One region of the Alteromonas sp. ABD4_190 genome, then DNA from elsewhere that is predicted to be linked to it. Evidence: predicted binding sites of a transcription regulator. Region 1 holds the regulator's gene; each other region holds the start of a gene.

Region 1 (2,206 bases):
CCAAAATCAAAACAGCCAAGTCTCACTCATCGAAGCTGTAGACGTGAATGACGATAATTTTGTTGATGCGGTCATTGTTGAAAACAATCGACTCAAAGCATTCGATATTGAGAACCAAGTGCTCATTGACTCTGTCATCAATGAGTTTTCAATTGATGCTGTCGCTGAGCTCACCAATAATGGCGAACACTTTTTTGCTGTTAGTGGCTATGAATCATTAAAGCTCTATACAATGCAAGATGGCGAGTTTGTCGGACTGAATGAACTAGATGTTTCTTGTAGTCAATTGATAAGAATTAATGCTGATGGCGACGACGCCTCTGAGTTTGCATGCTTAGATAGAAACTACAATAGAATAAATATTTATGACGTAACAAATGACGCCTTAGTACTTAAAGACGCCATAACGCCTACATTCGATCTTCAAAATATAGCCGTTATTCCAACGACATCGTCTAATCAATCAATACTTGGCATTTACCAAGCTGAAGAATATGACTCATCGTATGGATATTATGACAACGTTGCTTACCGAGTCACTGAAATAGATATCAATGGACATGTCATTTGGCGTAGCCCTTCCATTGGCATTAATCATGTCGATGGTATGCGTACCCGAAAGAACAATGCCGGCGAAGTAGAGCTTCAAATAGGTAATCCGAACATGGCCCTTCTTGTGAAATAAGGGTAATACACTTGTCGCTGTCTATTGCTTGTAGCAAAAGACGCGGCAAGTGCTTGTTATTTAGTTTTAGGTGTATATACTTACAGGAACTGTATGAACAGACAGGTCTTTTATGCGCCCACTCACAGCTCGACAAACCGAAGTTTTAGAACTTATCAAAACCACCATGCAAGAAACGGGGATGCCGCCTACGCGTGCGGAAATCGCTCGTCAACTTGGTTTTCGTTCTGCCAACGCAGCAGAAGAACATTTGAAAGCCTTGGCGCGTAAAGGCGTGATAGAAATTCTGCCGGGTACCTCTCGGGGTATTAAACTCAATATTCCTCTCGAAAATGACGTACCTGAAGAAGAAGGCCTACCTCTCATTGGTCGTGTGGCGGCGGGTGAGCCAATTTTGGCGCAAGAGCACGTAGAATCACACTACAAGGTAGACCCTGCACTGTTTCAACCTCAAGCAGACTTTTTACTGCGTGTTAACGGCATGAGTATGAAAGACATCGGTATTCTAGATGGCGATCTCCTTGCTGTGCATCGCACCACCGATGTTCACAATGGCCAGGTCGTTGTGGCACGTGTAGACGAAGATGTTACGGTAAAGCGTTTAGAAAAACGTGGTCGTGAAGTATTACTTCATGCCGAAAACGAAGAATTCGCACCTATTCGAGTAGACCTAGCCAACGAACCTTTTGCTATTGAGGGGATTGCAGTAGGCGTTATAAGAAACGCGGACTGGATGTAAGGTTTTAACACCTTCAACGAAAAGCGGCGCACTAGCCGCTTTTTTTATGCCTTTTATTGCTTTATTTCTACCAGTTTTCTGGAGTTAGGGTGACTAAGCCCGCCTTTAAAAAGCGAACCCAACCATGACTATCAGAAAGCGTATTACGCGTATTTTGCCTGTGAATGAACTACTGAATATGCATTCATTATTCTAAAGTTTGTTTGAAAATAAATATTAATAACCTATTAGTTGTTGATTTTATAATCAAATGATTGCTAGTAGAACCTTTGTGTTGTTCAAAATGTACGTTTGATTTTATTCTCGCTTAATACATGCTCATTTCTTTTTCCATCCAATATGTAACGTAAGGCTGCCACGGAAGTGATTAAAAATTAACCGCTTCGTTAAATTTTTAATAGAAAAGACTAGACGGCACGACATTATTGCGCAATTCTTATACAGAGATTAACAAAATAATAACAATGACTCTAAATTTGTTTTACAAGTTGAGGTGATGGGTCAATCGTTCGCAAACCATTTGGTAGGGCATCGCGCAAAATAATCAGCGTTTTTGGTCTTGCTATTACGGAGGTGCTGAGTGAAACAACTAACGACCGTTTTCGCAAAATGGTGTTCGACAATACCGTTTTTGCTTTTTTCCCCTTTGCTTCTTGCCCAAGAAGTCAGTGAAGAGGCCTCTTCACTTAATTTAAGGCGCGGTGCCACCGACATCAGCGGGCAGGTTTACGACCTGCATATGCTGATGTTCTTCATTTGTGTAGGTATCGCGGTTGTAGTTT
Region 2 (2,206 bases), 120 kb from region 1:
TTTCGGCTTCTTCACTGAAAGGCAGAATATGCACGCAGGGGCACAGCGCCGCGGCTTGGGCAAGTCCATGGCCAATTTCAATGCCTTCTTTTTTCGCAATATCATTACACTGCGTAATTTTGTTTGTTTTACTGCAATACACAGCAATAGGTGTATTCGACGGTAATGAAGAAGAACTTCCGTTAGATTCGTCTCTAGGTTCGTTTCCAGGCCCTTTCCTGTGCGCACGTTTAGTTTTAGCCGCTTTTATGTGGCTGTCTAAAGTAAGTTGATAGCAGTAAATATAAGCCCACAACATTATTAGCTCACAGAGTGTAGCGCCTTGTCGGAAAGCGTGTTGTGTGCCATGGCCCATTTAATGGCCTGATTGTCAGGGGTCCACTGATGAGAAATAACAATGTTATCTTTGGGCCACCCATGACGCTGTTTGCGTATATTCACCGACAAGGCGTGGGGTTTGCTAAGTAGCGCAATATCTAAAGTGATGGGCAATGAGCTGTCGTTTTGGCTTGTCGTTTCAGCCTGCAAGCTTGTCTGTAATGCCTGCTGTTGCGGTGGAGTATACAGCAAGCACAGCGCATCATTATGCGTTGCTGCAACTTGTAGGCGCCGTGCTTCTTTTTGATTTACAGCATTACTCCACAGCACCACGCAATGGCAAGCCGTACTTTTTAAGCACTGTTCTGCTGCCCATAATGATTCTTGTTCTGCACCTGTTTTTACTACCAGCACTTGTTGCGCTTTAAGTCCCAGATTTTCTAACCACGGCGACTGTAGTAGCCCGGGAGGGTTAATAAACACCACCAGTTTATGCATGCGGTGCTGGCAAATAACCCGTTTAAATAGTGAAAGCTCACCCACGCCGGTTAGTGAGGCAATACGTACAAGCCCCGTAGAGGCAACGCCACCGTTAAGCGCTTTATCCAGACGCGGAAAACCCAGCGAAAACTTAGCTTCACTTTGCTTTTGATCTCTGGCCCGCCAAATATGCGGATGGTTGTTAAGCACGGATAACGATTTATTCATGGCACTCAAAATAAACTGTATTTTTATACAGTATTATAGTGCAGCAATAACCCTTTTCAAGACAAAAGGTTTTTGACTTGTTGTTTTAAGCGCTAACTTACTGATTAGTTTGGAAAGGTAAAAAGATTAAACTTTTAAAAAAGTAGGAACATGGCTAGGGTCGCTGGCCTTACTACATAGTAAAGCAGGCGACCCTGTCATACAGTTAGCACCTTATCGGCGCTAACATGGGGATAAGAACAAGAGGTTACTCTTGTGATGATGGTTCTTTTTGTGATTTTGCTGCGGTACCGCTTACGGTTGCTGTAACGGCTTGGCAAAAAGCAATAAATCCATCTGCGGTATTTTTTGCCCACACCATGCGAACGTTACTAGGTAGAGCCTTTACCACTTCACGAATTTCCTCAAGCGTTACTTCTTCATTCTGCAACGCTTTATTTAAAGACTCTTCAAGAGACATTCCTTTTTCACAACAAGCCATAATAATGCTTGAAAAGTTGCGCATAAGCGGGTGCAGCGCATTGTATTGAGTTTGGTCGATAAGGCGGCTTTTATAGGCACTTTCAATACGCGCAGTAAGGTTTTTTTCCAACGCATCTGTAACAAGAACAAGATTGCGATAAGCATACGTAACTTTGTTACTGGTCTGTTTATTCGAGTGGCGCAACAGCGCCAGCTCTTTTTGCAAATTCTGCGCTCGCAGCACAAAGTAAATTAAAAACAGGATAAGTAATCCAATAACACCAAATGCAACGATCATGTTTATTTTGCCTTTTGTTCTTCTATAAACGTATTGATGTTTTGCTCCAAGATAAACAGTGGAACTGAGCCGTTTTCTAACACGGCGCGGTGGAATTTACGCACATCAAAACGCTCGCCTAATGCTTTCTCTGCTTTCTTGCGAAGGTCTTTAATTTTGATTTCACCAATCTTGTAAGACAAAGCTTGCGCTGGCCAAGAAATATAGCGGTCTATTTCAGTATTTACGTTGTGTTCTGAAAGCGCGGTGTTTTCCATCATATAATCAACCGCTTGTTGACGGCTCCAGCCCATCGTGTGCATACCGGTATCCACAACCAAGCGACACGCACGCCACATTTCGTAGCTTAAGCGACCGAAGTTGTCGTACGGCGTATCGTAAATACCTGCTTCAATACCTAAAAACTCAGAGTACAAACCC
Region 3 (2,206 bases), 600 kb from region 1:
GCCAAACCACTAGTCTGTGCTTTCGCAACGCAAGATAGCATCAGCGGTATGCCCCACAACTTCACCGCACTAAGTATAACAAGTGACTATATTGCGGCCGCAGCGCACGAGCATTAAAAAATGCATGATACCTTTAGCTAAATCTGTTCAAAAGGCAAAACCAATTGCTGAGTCGATTGGTCGGCCGCAAGCCCTATGTGCACACCCACAAGACGGATACCTCGCCCTGTTGCCCGTTCAAAAGCTTCCTGCATCAATGTGCGAAAATACGCTTCATTGAGAGTTGCGCAGCGATGTTCAACCGTGGTTAGCTGGAAATCATTAAACTTAAGCTTTACTCCCTGGGTGCGAATACGTACAGGCTTGCCCGTTCGCTTCTTATGATTTTCAATTCGTTCCTGAAGCTTCTCAAACAGGTGCGGCAAAAAGTCGAGGCACTGATCGAACGTGTGTATATCTTCGTTTAACGTGCGTTCTACGCCGATAGACTTGCGTTCACGAGATACGGATAGCTCACGCCCATCAATCCCATGAGCACGCTCCCACAATACACTGCCGAATTTTCCAAGCTCTTTTTGAATGCGCTCAAAAGGATACTCACGAACATCGTTGCACGTATTTAAGCCCATGCGCTGCAGCTTTTGCATAGTCACTTTGCCAACGCCTGGGATTTTCTTTAGCGGCATGTCGCGCACAAACTCATCGAGTTTGTCGGGAGTGATAACGCAAATGCCGTCCGGCTTGTTTTCATCACTGGCTACTTTTGCCACAAACTTACAGGGCGCCACTCCTGCTGAAGCGGTAAGACCTAGTTCGTTTTGTATACGAGCACGTATTTCTTCAGCTATTAATGTAGCACTGCCACCACAAAACTCACTGTTGGTAACATCTAGGTAGGCTTCGTCTAATGATAGAGGCTCAATAAGGTCGGTATAGTCAGCAAAAATCTTACGTATTTTTTGCGACTCGGCAGCGTAAACATCCATGCGCCCTTTTACTAGAGTGAGGTTTGGGCATAGTTTCAGGGCATACGCTGTAGCCATAGCTGAACGTACACCAAATTTGCGGGCGGGATAATTACAGGTAGAGATAACACCGCGACGGTCGGCACTGCCGCCAATAGCGATGGGTATATTGCGCAAAGCTGGGTTGTCGCGCATTTCAACTGCGGCGTAAAAACAATCCATGTCGACGTGGATAATTTTTCGCATTACCTGCCTTTGCTATATAGCTATCAACGTAAAACTGTACAAAAAGACAGTATATTATTAATAGTGCTGAATTACACTATCTAATCATGGCTTCTAAATCGAAGTAATGGCTCGCACTTATATTTGAAGGCTGTGATAAAAAACAAAAAAGCGCTGTCGATTTAATCTAACAGCGCTTTTAAATATTAAGCCAACGAGAGACTAAGCATTACAAAATTTGATTTTGCTTCCACTCGTTTAGCTTTTTCTGGCGGGCTTCTTCTTTTTCCATGCGCGACTTTTTACGGTCACACGGTTCTGGACAGTCACAGGCTTTTTCAATACCTAGTGCACCTAAGCCACCACAGCTTCCAGAGATTGATTTTTTCTGAAATAGGTAACCCACGGCCATAGCCAGTACCATTGTTAGAAAGAAACCAAAAGCAAGAATGAATGTAGACATTGCTACCCCCTAATTATGAACTGTGACCAGTTTATCAAATTCTGGTGACGCATACTCTTCAAATCCGTCATCTGTGCGACGAATGAGGAATACAGCAAGATGTTCTTGCTCAGCAACCGCTTTTGCTTGCTCCCATCCCATCACATTAAACGCCGTAGCCAAACCGTCTGACGTCATAGATGAAGGGTGAACTACGGTTACCGACACCAAATTATGCGAAATAGGTTTACCCGTTGTCGGGTCGATAAGGTGCGAATAACGAACACCGTCTTCTTCATAATAGTTGCGATAATCACCGGATGTTGCCACTGCGTTAGTACCAATAGACACCACTTTTTGAACTGCGCGTTCAGTAGTAACTGGCTTTTCAATGGCTATCAGCCATTCGCTGCCGTCGCCACGTTCTCCTTTAACGCGCATTTCACCGCCTATTTCCACAAGGTAGTTTTCAATACCGTGCTTTTCAAGGATCTCTGCCACTTCATCAACGCCAAAACCTTTGGCAATAGTGGATAAATCGACGTAAAGCATGGGATGGCTTTTCTTTAAGCCC

The links. The regulator LexA, encoded in region 1, represses DNA repair genes until DNA is damaged. The targets are predictions, from matches to a motif close to TACTGTATNNNNATACAGTA.
Region 2: a site for LexA is predicted at 1,040-1,059, ahead of ACXAFM_RS09130 (recombinase RecA). Genes of this name have one in related genera too.
Region 3: a site for LexA is predicted at 1,244-1,263, ahead of dinB (DNA polymerase IV). Genes of this name have one in related genera too.

Annotation. Positions count from the first base shown of each region.
Region 1 is NZ_JBSWWN010000001.1:2,195,950-2,198,155, forward strand. Features, by position in the region: gene ACXAFM_RS09665 (hypothetical protein) at 1-685, shown strand, start outside; gene lexA (transcriptional repressor LexA) at 798-1,424, shown strand; gene coxB (cytochrome c oxidase subunit II) at 2,005-2,206, shown strand, end outside.
Region 2 is NZ_JBSWWN010000001.1:2,073,065-2,075,270, reverse strand. Features, by position in the region: gene ACXAFM_RS09135 (Y-family DNA polymerase) at 1-298, opposite strand, end outside; gene ACXAFM_RS09130 (recombinase RecA) at 301-1,026, opposite strand; gene ACXAFM_RS09125 (hypothetical protein) at 1,274-1,786, opposite strand; gene ACXAFM_RS09120 (DUF885 domain-containing protein) at 1,789-2,206, opposite strand, start outside.
Region 3 is NZ_JBSWWN010000001.1:2,799,545-2,801,750, reverse strand. Features, by position in the region: gene dinB (DNA polymerase IV) at 138-1,211, opposite strand; gene nqrM ((Na+)-NQR maturation NqrM) at 1,420-1,653, opposite strand; gene ACXAFM_RS12300 (FAD:protein FMN transferase) at 1,663-2,206, opposite strand, start outside.